Regions from separate parts of the Desulfosporosinus sp. FKA genome, predicted to be linked through region 1. Evidence: riboswitches for the same ligand, from Rfam matches in the RefSeq annotation. Region 1 holds a riboswitch; each other region holds the start of a gene.
The links. Region 1 has a riboswitch for cyclic di-GMP ahead of B5771_RS22255 (chemotaxis protein CheA). Riboswitches for the same ligand answer to the same signal wherever they lie in the genome.

Region 1 (5,913 bases):
GGGCTGAAATTTCTATGCTCATTTTTGAACCTGCCATCACTTTGGGGTTGCAGTTTATGAGGTCCTCTAGTATTGCCGGTGTTATGTTGGCGTGGGGCCTGCTGTTGTAACTCAACATTTGGGACGTGATCTGAAATTAATTTATATCCGCCGAACAAGAGAAAGGAAACTAATAGAAATACTGCAATGCTTCCAATCATTTTTTGAAAGGTTGTATTAAATATCCGTTTGATATTTGACAAAAGCCTTTGCCCATGAAGTCCCATGTGAATACCGACTAAAACGAGTAAGATGTTGGCTGTTAGTGAATGAATTTGCCTGAAATGACGAAGACCAATTCCGGGAAATAATACTTGCGACATTGATATACCGCCTACTATCGTTATCAGCATTGATCCCAATAGCAAAAGGTTTATCAAGTAGGTGAAACGTGTTTTGCTTGGAAGTTGCGCATCAAATAATCGTGCAGAAACCTTTTTGACCCATTGTAGATTGATTAGACCATGAGTTAATACAAGACATCCCATTCCGATACCGGCTACTTCATGAAATGCTCCTCTAGAAACTGTCATAACAAGAACTAAGTTAATAAACATAATAGTATCCAATGCTAATCTTATGTTGTTGTTGTTTTGCAAAGTAACCCCTCCAATCGACTTCAATTTGGGCATCGAACATTGTTCCAGGCCGTTCAGGAAAGAGCTATGTCTAAATGTCTTGTAATATTATTAATTATTAACCTGAATTTTAACTGAATTAAAATAAATATTTAAGCAACTACAGCAAGGGCGGGAGAGACTCGATTATGTTTAAATAGAATAATGTCAAAGAAAGTAATTTTATATTGAAATAAGGGTTTAATTGTTGTACCATGATAACTGTGTATATACAAAGTAAATATATGAAAACGGGCAAATCGTGCGAAAGTGCGAGACGCAAAGCCAAAGGGTCTAAATTTCTAACTGAAACATGACAGCCTGGTTGCTTAAATATCGAAAAAAAAGCAGAAGCAACATATTGTTGCTTCTGCTTTTTTCTAAATGTTTTTTCTAAAGGATGGGGTGTGAAAATAACTGAGGAAATTGAAAATAATTTAGAAATGGAGGAAGACACGAAAGCTACGGTATTGAAATTATGTGTGAAAGCAAGAGGCTGTCTGCACTTGAAGGGGGAATTACATCATGAAATGGTTTTATAATTTGAAGGTCGCTCCCAAGTTAATCATAGGTTTTATTCTGGTGGCTATCATTGCTGCAGTAGTTGGAACAGTAGGCGTTTTAAATATACAGAAAATCACAGCGGAAGACTTGACCATGTATTCTCGACATACCGCTACTTTACCGGCTTTAGCAAGTGTAGCTCAAACGTATCAAAGAGAACGTGTGGCCATACGTGATGCGTATGTTCAAAAAGATCCCAATAAAAAGCTGGAGGCAATCAATAAATTAACTGAATTTGACAAGGTCATAGTCAATTCTATGGCTGCTTTTAAAACTGGAATAAATGACCCTCAGGCGGCAGAAGCTTACAATAAATTATCTAAAAACCTTGACGATTTTGCAGTAATTAAGCAACAAGCGATCAAGGACATTCAAGCAAACAATATGGATGATTTGTATAATGTGTTAACCAGTGCCCGGGACGTCCAAATTGGAGATGAGGTACAAACAAATACAGATACCCTTATGACGTTGAAAACAAATAATGCTAAACAGTCATCAGATTCTAACCAGTCTACAGGAAAAACTGCAATAATAACAATGATAGGTTTTATAACAGGCGGAGTAATTCTGGCAATAGTTCTTGGCATCTTCATATCCCGCATTATCAGCAATCCGGTCAATAAAATGGTTAAAGTTGCCGATAAGCTGGCAGATGGCGATCTTAATGTGAATGTTGAGGCAGATACAAAAGATGAGATTGGTCAATTAACATCGGCCTTTAGTCGTATGGCCGAAAGAATTAACGAAGTTATGACCAATATTGCGGCTGCCTCTGAACAGGTGGCTTCGGGGTCGAAACAAGTATCTGATTCAAGTATAGCTCTTTCCCAGGGGGCTACTGAACAGGCTAGTTCCATCGAAGAGCTGACTGCTTCTCTGGAGGAAATATCCACTCAGACAAAGCTGAATGCCGAAAACGCAAATGAAGCGAACATCTTAGCTGACAATGCCAAGGCGAATGCCGTTCAAGGTAATAACCAGATGCAGGAAATGTTGAAGGCGATGGAAGAAATTGACAACGCTTCAGCCAATATCTCTAAGATAATTAAAGTTATTGATGAGATCGCTTTTCAAACAAATATCCTGGCTCTTAATGCTGCTGTTGAAGCTGCAAGAGCCGGTCAACACGGAAAAGGCTTTGCTGTCGTAGCTGAGGAAGTAAGAAACTTGGCGGCTCGTTCCGCAAATGCAGCCAAAGAGACAACGGATATGATTGAAGGTTCTATTAAGAAAGTGAAGAGTGGTACCAAAATTGCCAGTGATACTGCGGCAGCACTCAATGAAATTGTAAATGGTATTGAGAAAGTGGCTAACCTTGTTAATAATATTGCCGTTGCCTCCACTGAACAAGCTACCGGTGTTGGGCAAATAAATTTAGGTATTATGCAGGTATCGCAGGTCGTTCAAACAAATTCTGCCACTTCAGAAGAAAGTGCGGCAGCCAGTGAAGAGCTTTCCAGCCAAGCAGCTATCCTACAAGACATGATTTCGAAGTTTAAACTAAAGCAAAATACAGAGTCGGGCAGTATAGACCGCTTGAGTCCGGAAGTTTTGAGAATACTTGAAAACATGACTGAAAAGAAAACTATGAATTTAGGCAAAGATGGTTCTTTTGAGCAAGCCCGCTCAGAAGCGGCAGCTACCAACAATGGTTTTCCAAGAATTTCACTAACTGACCAGGAGTTTGGCAAATATTGATAAACTTAAACAAAAACTTAGCTTCTTTTAACAGTTACTTCATATTCGGGAGTTATACTATTAATAAGCAACGAATTGTTTATTAATTAGGCATTTGCTAAGCATAGGAGGAAAACTTAGAAACTATGACAGCACAGGAAATTAAAACTCTCGAAACTATTCTAGCTGAGGTTGGTCTTGAGCATTTACAACCCGAAAGTAAGGAACGTAAAGAAAAGATTCAAAAAGTAAAAAAAGATAAAAAGCAAATACTACAAATAAGTTAGGTATTTGCTTTTTATCTTAGATACACTTGGTAGTAGAATATCATAATTGTACCTATAATAGAATAGGATCTATGGATCAATATTATAGACCGATTGACATATATCGATAATTTGATATAGTAATTATACAAAAGAACGCAAATAATCTATAATTTTGCGATAGACTTATAAAGTTCGATATTATTGTAATTTTTTTGACTAAATGATCTAGTAGTTTAATATTCGTATGCAAAAGGCAAACTTATCGAAAGATAAGGACGCAAAGCTATGGGTCTTAACAGATAAACCTGAAGATCGCCAAGCCGCCGAACGTTTTCATTTGCCTTTATCGCTATGCGAAAAGGCTTTTTTAGTTTAAGGAGGGGCAAGCTATTGAATCAGGACTCTATAAATGAACCTTTGCTGGAACTGTATTTATACGAAACGGTTCAGTTTCTTGAACAGATGGAGCAAATAGTATTGGTCAATGAAAAAGCCAGTTCTTATCCAAAAGATGACATTGACGAAATATTTAGAATCATGCACACAATTAAAGGCTCATCTGCCATGATGCTTTTTACTGATATTTCTTCTGTAGCCCATGCTATTGAAGATTTATTTTTTTGCCTTCGTGAAGATGATCCCCAAAACGTAAATTATGAAAAGTTATCTGATTTAGTGCTTGATGGTCTTGATTATATAAAGCTAGAAATTGCTAAAATTAAAAATGGCTATGAAGCAGATGGAGATGCTTCAGAGTTAATTAATAAAGTTCAAGCCTTTTTGGCAGCGATTAAAGACCAAAAACATATTTTGCCAACGAGCCAGCCAAGACTACAAAATACAGATGAATTGTCTAGTGACTCAAAAGTCCTTAATGATTCGTTTCAAGTGTCTATTTACTTTGAAGACGGCTGTGGTATGGAAAACCTTCGCGCCTTTGGAGTGATTAATGATTTGGAAGGTATTGCTCATGAAATTGAACATATACCGGAAGACCTCGATGCTGATGCTAGTTCAAAAGTGATTAGAGAGCAGGGGTTAAACGTTCGTTTTAAGTCAAATCGCTCTTGTGAAGAAATTCATCAGCTATTTTCTCAAACTTTATTTTTACAAGATTTTCATTTGGATCAATTAGACGATCTTAACCACGATAAGGAGAATGATGGGGGACAATTAAATGAATCCCCTGTTGGAGCAGATAATCAAGATTTGAGGCCAAAAGAACACGGAGAAAAAGAAATTTCTTCTCTGTCTCAACCAAGCATCATAAGTGTTAATGTTGCGAAGTTGGACAAGCTGATGGATCTTGTTGGCGAAATGGTAATCGCCGAGGCGATGGTTACCCAAAATCCTGATCTTAAAGGGCTGGATTTAAAGAATTTCGATAAAGCCGCTCGACAGCTGCGAAAAATCACAAGTGATCTCCAGGATATTGTAATGTCTGTACGGATGGTTCCCTTAAGCGGAACATTTAGAAAGATGAACCGACCGTTGAGAGATATGTGTAAAAAGTTGGGTAAAGAAGTACAGCTTCAGTTTATCGGTGAGGAGACCGAGGTCGATAAAAACATTATTGAACATATATCCGATCCTTTAATGCACCTGATTCGAAATTCCATTGATCATGGCATAGAAACTCCTAACCAAAGAGAATCTGAAGGAAAACCGAGGGTTGGTACGATCGTCTTGGAAGCCCAAAATGCCGGCGGAGATGTCTTAGTAATTGTTAGAGATGATGGACGAGGATTTAATAAAGAAAAGATTTTAGAAAAAGCTCGCGAACGACAATTACTACTAAAGTCAGAAAGCGAGTATTCTGTTAGGGAAATTTATAATCTGGTTTTTCTTCCCGGCTTTTCAACGAGTGAGGAGATAACAGAGTTTTCCGGGCGTGGCGTAGGGATGGATGTGGTTGTCAATAATATCGAGTCTATTGGTGGTTCAATTTCAGCAGATAGCATTCCGGGTAAAGGTACAACTATAACTTTAAAGATACCACTTACCTTAGCTATCATCGATGGAATGAATATCAAAGTAGGTGATTCCCGTTATACTATTCCGCTGACAGTTATTAAAGAATCCTTTAGACCGAAAAGCACTGATTTAATTGAAGACCCGGATCATAACGAAATGATTATGGTTAGAGGTCAGTGTTTTCCCATTATCCGGCTCCATGAACTTTATCACGTAAAAACCAAGATAACCAACTTTACAGACGGGATCTTAATTATGCTGGAACAGGATAAGCAAACGTTTTGTATTTTTGCTGATGAACTTCTTGGTCAGCAACAAGTTGTGGTTAAAGCTCTTCCAGCTTATATCCGACGGTTAAAAAAAGTAAAAGGACTCGCTGGATGCACGTTATTAGGTGATGGAAGTATCAGCTTGATCCTTGATATCGCTGGACTTGCCGGATAATAAAGGTTTAATGCTCAACAAAATCACGCACAGGGAAAGGAGCAAAAATTATGGCTGAGGCAATTGAAAATACGTTAGAAATGGAGGAAGACACTCAAAAGGGCAGGTATTTGACGTTCTCTTTGGACGAAGAAAGCTATGGTATTGAAATCATGTATGTTACGGAAATTATTGGAATTCAGGTGATCACAGAGATACCGGAACTTCCCGAATATGTTAGGGGCATTATCAATTTGAGAGGTAAGATCATCCCAGTCATGGACGTTAGGCTACGTTTTAAGAAGGAGCCCAGGACTTATAATGACAGAACCTGTGTTAATGTTGTG
Region 2 (5,913 bases), on a different contig from region 1:
GTTCTCTCCTTTCTCTCGTTTTTGACTCCTGTCAGCAACACACAATACCACACAAGCTTTGAGATATCCAGGTGTTTTTACGCATATACCTTGGAAAGCTCCGGAGTGAACGTTTGACGGTTCAATTCATCGATTTTTTTGTACTCAGCAGGGGAGATAAGGCCGTTTCGGAGCAAGATATCCAAAAGCTTTAACGCTGCCTTATACTTGACTTCATTGGCCGTCTGATTATTTGACATATCGCTCACCCCCTATTTTACTGCAGAGAAAGGGATGGGCTTTGATATTCCAATTGGATTTGACCCTCCAACGGCGAATAAAGTTCAATGCCCAGCTGATCCAGACCTCTTTGAAGCTCCAGTAATTTGGCTGTATCCCGCTTCAGGCAGTCAACCTTCTTTACAAGCAATACATCCATTATGCTATTTCCGGCAGCCTTCATGACCTCCGCAAGACCGGTACGGTCAAAATCCAGCTCGCTTCCTATATCCACTGATTCGCCGACAACAACAAATCCCATCTGTTCGGAGTAATCCATAAGTTCCTTTTTCTGGCCTTTCAGAGCGCCGTGGGTATCCTCCGGCGCGTCGATCCGACAGTAAATCCATGCTCGCTTCTGGCTTCCATGGCTTAAAAATTCAAGAGCCTCATCAACGCTCACAATCGGAATATTTACAGGCTCCTTTTCGCCTTGCTGCATGGGTACCAGTTCTTTAGTGATCCCTTTCAGAAGCCTCTGATCCGGGCAGCGGTTGATAAATTCGCCGAAGGTGTCCAGAACCAGCCTGTCCAGCGTATCTGTTAAAACCATCTTGTCCGCATGCTCTTTTTTCAGCATGATAAAGCTTGCAATGCCGGACGGGGATTTCTCAAAATAGAATTCCTGACTCTCTCCGTCAAGCCCGTACACGTAACCGATAATTAGCTCCTTCTTTAGCAATTCAGCCAATGCTTCCTTTTCCATTTCGTTTTCCTCCCTGATATTTTGAATTTAATCTCAGAAGGATACGGCAGGGCGTTAAAAAAATAGCCCTGCCGCATTGTTTCTGAGATCAAAAATGATCTGCTTGTTCTTCATTACGAATTGCCGCTTCTATTCGGCACTACTTCCCGAAGCGGAAAAGCCTTGCGGCTCTCAGGGCGGCAGCATAAACGGTTTGCCGGTTAAGCAAACACCATAAGAATTTTACCTCCCCCAGGATCTCTGGGAGCCGCCCCCATTGCTTAAGCCTGTGGCTGGACGGAAGTAGCATTATCACTGTCCATTTCATTGCGAAACAGTCCACCACGGACCGTTCAATGACCGGGCGTTCCCGCTCGTCACCTTCGATGCCATCGGTTCGACGGATGAAATTCATCCGCAGGCAGTCTTGGCGCGCCCGTCAACGTCGCTGCCGCTTTTCACACGGCTGGATAGCTCATGTATCTATGCTGCCGGATATAATATTTTCAAAGAACAACAGGAGAATAAAAAATTCCCCTCACTTCTTTAGGGAAAAAAGTGAGGGGTTGGACCAAAAAACTTTTATTTTTCTAAAAGTTTTTTGAGCTGACCAAATATTCGTTTTTTGCGATTGTGTATGGTCATGCGAGGAATACCTGTTTCTGCAGACAATTGATGCTCGCTTTTTTTGAGGTAATAAAGCGCTATAATCAGCTGGCGTTCAGATTCATTTAGCAGCAACAGACATTGTTGAAGCCTTTTAATCATATCACGCTGAACAATTTCATCCTCCATGGAATCCTCTGCAGTAGAAATTGTATACTCCACAGAGATGCCTTTCTCATTGCATCCTTCAAGCGAGATATTGTTATCCCCCGCCAGCCTGTCCAGGTATTTTTCTCTGTCCCGGCAGTGGTAATAGGCTTTGTAGACCTCCTTGGTCACTGTGACACGCGTCCCTCTGACCAGCAGGGTATATTTTTTATCATGATTATTCATAAGCTTGTCCTCCATTTCGAGAATCTAAAAATCCGGAAATGAAGAACAAGCGGAGGAGATCTGCAGCGAGCCGCTGTTTTGTTATTGCATAAAATAAAAGCCACTCGTTTTGCTCCTTTCTGGGGAGCCAAACGAGCAGCTTCTTCTAATGCAGAACCGGCCGGGCCTGACGCATAGCAATAGTGCTACTCGTCAGGCCCGGCCGGCACCTTTATAATCACTCCGCTTTACAAGGGGAGGATAGCGTCAAGCGCTGGAATCGAATATCATAAGTTCATTTATTTGATTGTGGAGTCGCCTTATAACTTGAGGTCTGAGAACTTCTTACTCTCATAGACCTCGTTATTGTCCAGCAAAATTGAAACCTGAGACTTGCATAGATGACACTTTACGTTTACAACATCACTTTCAGCCTCACTCGTTTCAGCTAACAGGGCCAGTGCCTCAGCATTTCCGCTGTAATCAGCAATTCGGCGTCCGCAATTTGGACATTTGAGCCTTTTCTTTTTTACCATCTCATACCCTCCTGCATCATTTATCTCTATCAATACAAATACCTGCTCTGAAAAAGGGCAGGCATTCGCAAAGATCGGCAACCAGGCTGTCATAGCGCGTCAAACGCTTTAGACCCTCGGCTTTGCGTCCCTGCCTTTAGACAGGTTTGCCCTTAACTTTATCTATTTTTAGCTGTCAGAGTAATTAAAGCCGTCATGCGCTTTGCAGACGGTAATTTCCCGGCAATCTGTTGGGTTCAATCATTTTCACAGAAGAAATAACTCTTGACACCATATGCAACATGAATTATTATGAATGTGCAGGTTATCTGCATATTTGAATTATATGCAATCTACTTGTATTTGTCAATATATAACATGAAATTTACCTGCTTATACTTAGGAGGGCGGTCTACATGAAATTCGGAGAAAAAATAAAAAATGCCCGCGTCGCAAAAGACATGACGCAGGCGGAACTGGCGCAGGCAGTCGGAGTATCTCTCCGCACAATGGTCAGCTATGAAAACGGAGATTGCTATCCTAAAAAACGCGAGGTGTACGGGAAGCTGGCTGAAGTTTTAGGTGTTGATACGAATTATCTGCTGACCGAGAATGAGGAATTTATAAACGCTGCCGGAGAAAAATACGGCTACCGGGGAAAGAAGTACGCTCAGCAGCTCATCACAGAGGTCAACGGCCTTTTTGCCGGAGGCGACATGGATGACGAGGATTTGGATGCCGTTATGAGAGCAATCTCCGACGCTTATTGGATAGCCAAGGAGAAAAACAAAAAGTACACGCCGAAAAAGTATCGTAAAGCAGACAAGGAGTAGTCCGTTTTTTCGGACTGCTGCTGTGATAGAATTAGCATAGGGGGGGAATTCATTGAACAAGGCGCTTATTTTTGAATCAGCTGAAAAATATATCAAGCGCTTCGGAACGCGTGATCCTTTTGCCATAGCAGACGAGCTGGGCATTGAGGTTCTGTTCCGCAATGACTTCACTAAGCTGAAAGGGCTTTACCGCGTGATTCAGCGCAACCGCTTTATCTTTTTAAATGGTAACTTGCCGGAACAGGTGCAGACCTTGGTATGCGCCCATGAGCTCGGACATGACGCACATCATCGGAATCTTGCCGATGACAGTCCGTTCCGTGAATACGTTCTTTATTCCATGAATACACGTCCTGAGTATGAAGCCAATTTGTTTGCGGCTTCACTGCTTCTTCCCGATGATGAGGTTCATAAGTATGCCCGTGAAGGTTATGACGTTGTCCAGATTGCAGCCATGATGAACACAGATATTAACCTCATGCTGATAAAGCTGGGAGATATGAACTCCAGAGGCTATTCGTTCAATACAGCTTATACACCACGCTCAGATTTCTTGATCAGATAACCGTTCTTTCTAAGGAGGGTTTGAGGGTAATGTCTCAATTACCGAAAATAATATCGGCCGCTGGTTTGTTGAGCGGAGATAAAGATAATAACACGAAAGCCCTTCTTACTGCTCTGTAAGAGGGGCTTTTGGATGACTGATGCTTTTAGATTTTTCTGTGTAAAATATACCGAAATAAAGACTACTCGGTGCACATTATATTTCCATTTTGTAAAATGGACTTAAATTAATAAATAGCTGATTGTCGATTTCCGGTAATTTCTCTGCTGATTATCTCTATTAACTCCTCTTGTCTTGGCTGCCTAATGTCAGTTGATATAACGACAGTATTTTAATTAAGCGATTGTATCGCAAGTGATCCTGGCTCAACTGATACATCGGAACGATACGTTTAATCTTGACTGGAGCTGCTTCTCCATCCGTCAAACACCAGTACGGAACAAGATTCGGCAGATCTCCCTTTTCTGTTTGTGCGGCTTTTTCAAACATAGCATCCCATGTTTTTTCACTGCTGTATTTGTGTGCAATATTCTGGTGCACTGCAAGGCACTTGTACCGATTAATACATCCCTCACGCTGCTCCAGGTCTATAGGGTTTGACGGTAAGTTCCAGCACATGACCTTGCGGCAGTGGAATTGGAAATCCAATCCTTCCTGTCCGATTGATGTAGTGGACAACACAAACGGACGGAATGGTGAATTAAATGCTTTGCGGATTTTCTCAGTTCTCTGCACATTTTCGTTGCTGATGCGAGCATTGAAATATCCAACAGCAAAGTGCGTGCCCAGACACGGCTTTTCTTTTTCTGCTCCTGTAAAGGATTCCAGCGTATCTACCTGCAGAGAGGCCGTATCCGAAAAAGCATCGATCATCGCATCTGCAAGAGCATCTCCCTGTTCGCCAAGTATATGAGCGTATTCATCCAGCATAGCCTGCAGATTACCGCCACACAATATCGAAAGACATTTTCATAATAGGAATCGCCGCCCTTGCTGCCATACAGCAAGTCAAGAACAGCCGAGCTTTCGGCTTTATTAAATAAGCTGACAAATACTTTTTTAGAAAGCTCCCTGGGTATCACTTCGTTAGAATTAAAAAGCCTGTAGGCACAAATGGCAGGTGAACCAATTGCCATGTTGACTAATATGCCAACATTCCAGCTGGGATAGTCGAAGGTGTCGCTGATGGATTGCTGTCCAGTGCTTTTATGAGCTCTATCAGCGACTTTGCACCGGCAGCTCCGCTTTCGGAAAGCTTGTATTTGGCTTTAACGGCATTCAGCTTTGGCTGAAGCTTTTCGGCAAGCTCTCTCCTGATTTGCTTAATATCCTTGCCGATGTGCTCATCTGGATTATAAAGCCGTGCAAGAATGCCGGATACATGGCAAACAATATCTTCCGTCACGTTTTTAAGCCTTGTAGTACCAAAACGACGTTCTTCCCTAGTCGCAAAGTATACTCTGCCATGCTTCAGTTTTGCGTTATGAGAGTTTGCCGATTGTCAGCCTTCCGCTTCATAAGAAAGCATAACCGACACCATTCTCGGCACCATTTCCCATGAGGAAAATACGAGTACCTTTGAATAGTCTTTGTTTTTATCAAATATACTACTTCCTGTAGGAATTATTGTAATTTATATTCTTATTAATTTAGAAGTTAATTCAAAGAAGACTTTACAAACAAGGCCGTGTAGAAACTTAGTTTTCTCACGGCCCCGTCGACATAGCTTATTAGATTCCACAAAGAGGTAAGATTTGAGCTAATACTATTTATTTTCTAGTACAAATTATTTATTCTCTTTTTAAGGTCTAAGACCTTTTGTTCAATTATTTTAACGGTTTTTACAAACTCCTCCTTATCTTTACCAGTTGGATCTTCAAGCCCCCAGTCTTCCCTGTATTTACATGGCAGAAAAGGACACTTTACGTTACATCCCATCGTAATTACAACATCGACAGGGGGAATATCAGATAGTAATTTTGATTTTTGAGTATCGTTCATATCCACAGCATAGAGTTCCTTAATTACATTTACCGCATCCTGATTAATTTGAGGTTTAGTTTCAGTACCTGCTGAATA
Region 3 (5,913 bases), on a different contig from region 1:
GCGAGTTAAGTGTCCGGTTCTTATTGTTAAATAGACGGACACCATAAAAAGGGTGGATTATCGTTATTCCACCCTTTTTAGATAGTTAAACACTAATTAAAAAGGAAATCCGAGGCGGCGAATGACTGCAAATCCAGCTTTTTTGGCGAGGGGTATAACTAGTCTGCGCACAAAGGGAGAACCTAGACGCTGAGCGAGTGGTATACCAACATTTTTGGCCAAAGGCGGACCGAAGTTTTGGAGAAGAGGTAATCCGATCTTGCGAGCCAGAGGCGGGCCATATTGTTTCATAAGAGAGGGACCATATTGTTTCAGGAGAATTCCTGCTTGTTGCTGCCAAAGGTCTGATGTTTTAGAGACAGAAGATGAAGGCTGTTTTTCGACTCGGTGAGAGTTTTGCTGTAACGATGGGAAAGGTTTGACATTCTCTTGTTTTGCGGATACTTCAGATTTAATGAGAGATGAGGCAGCGGGTTTGGGAGCAGTTCCCTGGAAGGGAATTTGTCCCGGCCGTTGTTGCTTGCTTGAAGTAAAGGTTTGTGTCTGAATAGGAGAGGGAAATGAAGCCATGGGCAAAACCCCCTTTAAAATCTGCGGATGTTTTTTTATAATACACTATATGAAATATATGGAAGAATGTTTAACATTTGGATGGCCGTTAAAGATTTAATTTAATGAATGGCAAAGAGCAAGGAGTCAGGACGTTTTGTCCGGATTCCTTGCTCTTCTTAGGTATAATATGTTTGATATAGGATTTAACAGGTTATTCGGCCAGAGCAATTGCTTCAATCTCCAAGATTGCGTCCTTGGGCAAGCGGGCAACTTGCACAGCGGATCGTGCGGGAGGATTCTCTGGGAAATAGGCAGCATAGGCAGCGTTCATAGCTGCAAAGTCATTCATATCTCTGAGGAAAACAACAGTTTTTACAACCTTATTCAGTGAAGAACCTGAGGATTCTAAGATAGCCTTAACATTATCTAAAGATTGTTTGGTTGCTCCTTCAATATCCGCCACTAATTCTCCTGTTTGAGGATTGATAGGGAGCTGGCCGGAAGTAAAAATAAGGTTGCCGGCTTTGATTCCTTGGGAATAAGGGCCAATAGCCGCAGGTGCATTTGGTGTATTAAGAGTTTGTTTGCTCATAATATTACCTCCTTTTAAAATGAATATTTGGCAAAGGGAAAACACTAACATTAAGTATACTTGATTTATAAGGAATTAACCAACCAAGAAATTGGTACCGGCTGATAGCAGAGATATTAATAATAGCGGAGAATCAGGTATCCGGCCGAAATGAAGATGCTGATCAACATCATGGGGAAACCAACTTTTAAGAATTGGATATAACGAATTTTAAGGCCATTCTTTTCAGCAATTCCAGCCACGATTAGATTAGCGGAAGCTCCCACTAAGGTTCCGTTTCCTCCGAGACAAGCACCTAAAGCTAAAGCCCACCACAAGGGCTGGGTTTGAGCTGGTGTGAGATGACTAAGCAGGGCTAATTTTTGGATTAAAGGGATCATGGTCGCCACGTAGGGTATATTATCAAGAAATGAAGAGAGGATCGCTGATATAAATAGGATTAAAAGGACTGTTAAGAGAGGCTGCCCTCCTGTCAAACTGATACTCCACTGTGCCAGACGATCAAGGACTCCGGTTTCGACAAGCCCTCCGACAAGTACAAATAATCCGGCAAAGAAAAAGAGCGTTGGCCATTCCACAGTTAAGAAGATATCTTCAGGTTCTTCACGGGTCCAGAGCATTAGGAGCATAGCTCCGCTTAAGGCAATGGTTGCGGTCTCTAAATGAAGAAGGGAATGAAAAGAAAAGGCTGAAATAACGAGAGCTAAAACGACTAAACATTTTTTGAGGAGGGCAAAGTCTTTAATCTCATTCCACTCGTTTTGCAGCATTAATTTGCTTTTTAAGGCTTCTTCGGTGATTAACTTTTGGCGATAAATAAAGTAAAAAAGGAACAAAATTACCACAATAATAATGAGTATCACCGGCGCAAGATTAAGGATAAAATCCATAAAACTGAGGCCCGTTTGCCCGGCTATCATAATGTTTGGCGGATCTCCGATCAGAGTAGCGGTACCGCCGATATTACTCATAAGAATTTGACAAAAGAGAAAGGGAATTGGATCAACCTCCAACTCATCAGCAATTGATAAGGTTATGGGTACTATCAACAAGACTGTTGTGACGTTATCTAAAAAAGCTGATAAGATACCGGTAAGGAGTGACAGGGAAATCAGGAGCAGGGCCGGATTTCCTTTTACTTTTTTGCTGACCCAGATAGCTAAAAAGGAAAATACTCCTGACCTGCGGGTAAGATCTACGATGAGCATCATACCAATTAATAATCCCAGAGTATTCCAATCAACGTGTTCAACTGCTTTTTCTTGAGTGACAATCCCCAAGATAATCATTAGTGCAGCTCCGGAAACGGCGATAACTGATCGCGGAAATTTCTCCATAATAATAAATAAATAGCTGAGTAGAAAAATACCTGTAGCAATCCAAATAAGCATTAACACACCTCCGGTAACTAATTTAAATATTTGCTTAAGATAGCGATTGTACATATTCGACTAAAGCTGAACGTCGATACTTCGATGACGAAAGTGTCTTGTGGACACTTTCGCCGAAAGCGCCTAGCCCATAACAAATGCGATCCCGCTGAAGGATGGAAAAAGGGGGAGTCTTCCGCTTAGATAAATATAAAAAGGGAGAGCAGTCCTAAGTACTGCTCTCCCCAGAGAAGTTTTATCTTGTAGTCTGGCCATCATAGCTTAATACTGACTAAACAGCAGCTTCAAGCCTTAGATCCATGACTTTAGCGTCCTTCACTTTCATGAAGTTTACCCCAACCGAAATAAAATTTATAAATATTAACGTAAAACTAGCTATTATTGAAATTATATCAAGAATTGGAAGCTGCCGTCAAGATAAATAATTGCAAATTATTATTTGCGTTCGGCATAACTTTCAGGATAAAACAGCTGGGACAAACCAATACTAATTCGGATAACTTAGATAAGCCATATTGTGTTAACGTAAGGAGGTTACTTGGGTGTTTAAACATGTCAAAGATATGGAATACACAGTTCACGTTGATCGGCCTGACCCTCGGTTCGCAGTACTGTTATTGGAACAGTTTGGGGGAGGCAATGGCGAACTTAAAGCAGCTATGCAGTATTTTTCTCAAAGCTTAGGCTGTAATGATCCGAAAATAAGGGATTTGCTGCAGGACATTGCTGCTGAAGAATTAAGCCATTTGGAGATGGTGGGAGAAGCTCTGGGGATGCTCATTGGACAAGTTGACAATATTCCCAAAGACTTTGCAGCGAATCATATGGCTTTGCTCGGGGGAGGCCCTCTGCTTGTAAATTCTGCCGGAGTTCCATGGATGTCAACCTATGTCAACTCCATGGGAGACCTGTATACAGACCTTTCATCAAATGCCGGAGCAGAATTGCGGGCAAAATTGATTTACGAGCGCCTTCTGCAGCAAACGGATGATGCCGGCGTTAAAGATATGATCCGATTCCTTTTAAGTCGCGAGGAGTCTCATAACTTCTCATTTATGAAAGCCATTGAGACACTGCAGGGATCAGGAGTGAATAAGGACTTCAGAGATTCGGATTTCTCGAAAAAATACATGAATATGTCCACTGGCCAAGGGGATAGCCGCGGGCCATGGAATCAAGGAAACGAGTTTTCTTATGAAGAAAATCCTAACGAGAAATATGGTGGACCGGCTCAATATGGAAAAGATCCTCAGCCAAACGGACAACGAGAAGTGGCACCTGGTTATATGGATCAGACCCGTAACAATCCTCAGTATGCCCAGCCACAACCGCCGAAACAACATTAATTATGCAAAAACAAAAACCAAAGGACGTTCCTGTCCTTTGGTTTTTAAGTAAAGAGATGGTGTTTTGGAAATTCTAAAAGTGAATATTTATGGTTGAACGGATTGACAAGAACCTGCAAATCAACTAATATATTTCGTGTACGAAATATACGTCAACGAAATATACGTTATCGAAATAAGTAAACAAAGGAAGTACGGATGATGGAAAATCCTAGTCAAAGTTATCAAATCGCTAAGCTGTTTCAAGAAATTATGATTCTTTTTAGACACAATAAAGGAAATGTCTTTGAAGAGAGCGGCATTACTATGCCTCAAATGATGGTTATGGGAATATTGGGTAAGGAAAAGACCCTTAAGATTACTGAATTAAGTGGGAAACTCAGCTTATCCAACAGTACCGTGTCAGGGATTATTGACCGTTTGGAAAACATGGGTCTTGTTGAAAGAAAGCGAAGTGAGGAAGATAGAAGGGTCGTGTATGTCAGTGTTTCACCAAAATTTGCCGAGATACATCAACGCTTACATCAACAAATCGTCAAAAATATCTCCGGCGCTTTAAGTACAGCAACATCGGAGGACCAAGAGAAAATTATCGAGGGGTTAGAACTCTTAAAGAAACTGCTTTATGATTACCAGCAATGTCCAATGGATAATTGATAGATTGTTAAGAGGTAGGGGGACGTTCATGATTAAATTGTATAAATCGTTAAGACATTTTTTACCCTATATTTGTGGCGTGATTTTGTTCCTTTTTGTACAAGTGCTTTCGGATTTATACTTACCAACGTTGATGGCGGACATAGTCGATCATGGGATTGTAAATAAAGACATCGGTTATATATTTCAAGTCGGTGGGCACATGCTTTTAATTGCAGCCGGAGGGACTTTATGCGCTGTTGCCGCCAATTATCTTTCTGCGAAAACTGCTGTAGGGTTTGGCAGGCTCTTGAGAAATAGAATCTTTACGAAAGTACAGAGCTTTTCTTTACAGGAATTTGACAAGCTTGGTACAGCGACATTAATTACCAGAACTACGAATGATGTGACTCAAGTTCAGCAAGTCTCCGTTCTAATTTTAAGTATGATGATTTCTGCACCACTTACCTGCCTGGGCGGGATTTTCATGGCTATCCATGAGGATCCAGGTTTAACGTGGGTTCTCTTAGTTTCGGTTCCGGTGCTTTTTGCCATTATCGGAATTGTCCTGACCAGAGGCATACCTCTCTTTAAGTTGATGCAAATAAAACTTGATAAGCTCAATCTTGTTTTGCGTGAAAATTTAACGGGAATACGTGTTATTAGAGCTTTCAATCGTATCGAAAAAGAAAAGAAGAGATTTGATGATGCCAATCTAGACCTTATGAACAATGCTGTAAAGGTTAATAAGATCATGGCTGTACTAATGCCTATGATGATGCTAATTATGAATTTCACTACGATTGCCATCATTTGGTTCGGAGGAATGCGTATTAATAATGGTGCGATGCAAGTGGGTTCTCTGATGGCCTTTATTCAGTATTCGACACAAATCTTATTTTCTTTCTTGATGATGACGATGCTCTTTGTAACGGTTCCGCGTGCTCAAGCCTCTGCTGCAAGGATCAACGAAGTTTTAGAAACTGAGGTTGAAGTTAAAGATCCAATCCAGACAAAGGTAATGCCTTTAAAGAAAGGATATGTTGAGTTTCAGGGCGTTTCCTTTCGATATCCCGGAGCGGAACAGCCGGCCCTTAAGGAGATTAATTTCAGTGCTGGCCCTGGGGAGATTACGGCCATCATTGGAGGAACGGGCTCTGGGAAATCAACCTTAGTAAATTTAATGATGCGTTTTTATGATGTTGGGAGCGGACGGGTTTTAGTGGATGGAGTAGATGCCCGAGAAATGAGTCAAGAAAGTTTGAGAGCTAAGATTGGGTTTGTTCCCCAAAAATCTGTGCTTTTTTCCGGAACCATTGGTGATAATATCCGCTATGGCAAAGAGAATGCTTCCCTGGAAGAGGTGGGACATGCTGCTCAAGTTGCTCAGGCTGTG

Region 2: it holds a riboswitch for cyclic di-GMP, as region 1 does, so the genes downstream of both, B5771_RS13665 (hypothetical protein) here and B5771_RS22255 (chemotaxis protein CheA) in region 1, are expected to answer to the same signal.
Region 3: it holds a riboswitch for cyclic di-GMP, as region 1 does, so the genes downstream of both, B5771_RS01230 (ArsB/NhaD family transporter) here and B5771_RS22255 (chemotaxis protein CheA) in region 1, are expected to answer to the same signal.

Annotation. Positions count from the first base shown of each region.
Region 1 covers NZ_NAHZ01000034.1:220,429-226,341, reverse strand. The annotation lists gene B5771_RS22265 (DUF4405 domain-containing protein) at 1-638, opposite strand, end outside; cyclic di-GMP riboswitch class I at 901-989, shown strand; gene B5771_RS22260 (methyl-accepting chemotaxis protein) at 1,182-2,921, shown strand; gene B5771_RS24450 (hypothetical protein) at 3,047-3,187, shown strand; cyclic di-GMP riboswitch class I at 3,412-3,497, shown strand; gene B5771_RS22255 (chemotaxis protein CheA) at 3,560-5,587, shown strand; gene B5771_RS22250 (chemotaxis protein CheW) at 5,638-5,913, shown strand, end outside.
Region 2 covers NZ_NAHZ01000029.1:164,368-170,280, reverse strand. The annotation lists gene B5771_RS24335 (SHOCT domain-containing protein) at 78-239, opposite strand; gene B5771_RS13675 (recombinase family protein) at 257-964, opposite strand; gene B5771_RS13670 (sigma-70 family RNA polymerase sigma factor) at 1,526-1,942, opposite strand; gene B5771_RS13665 (hypothetical protein) at 2,242-2,457, opposite strand; cyclic di-GMP riboswitch class I at 2,531-2,618, opposite strand; gene B5771_RS13660 (helix-turn-helix transcriptional regulator) at 2,853-3,269, shown strand; gene B5771_RS13655 (ImmA/IrrE family metallo-endopeptidase) at 3,322-3,834, shown strand; gene B5771_RS13650 (helicase-related protein) at 4,114-4,764, opposite strand; gene B5771_RS13645 (hypothetical protein) at 4,976-5,239, opposite strand; gene B5771_RS13640 (arsenate reductase ArsC) at 5,611-5,913, opposite strand, start outside.
Region 3 covers NZ_NAHZ01000010.1:31,292-37,204, reverse strand. The annotation lists gene B5771_RS01245 (universal stress protein) at 1-34, shown strand, start outside; gene B5771_RS24495 (hypothetical protein) at 97-570, opposite strand; gene B5771_RS01235 (Rid family detoxifying hydrolase) at 764-1,144, opposite strand; gene B5771_RS01230 (ArsB/NhaD family transporter) at 1,261-2,535, opposite strand; cyclic di-GMP riboswitch class I at 2,774-2,880, opposite strand; gene B5771_RS01225 (manganese catalase family protein) at 3,078-3,881, shown strand; gene B5771_RS01220 (MarR family transcriptional regulator) at 4,083-4,538, shown strand; gene B5771_RS01215 (ABC transporter ATP-binding protein) at 4,567-5,913, shown strand, end outside.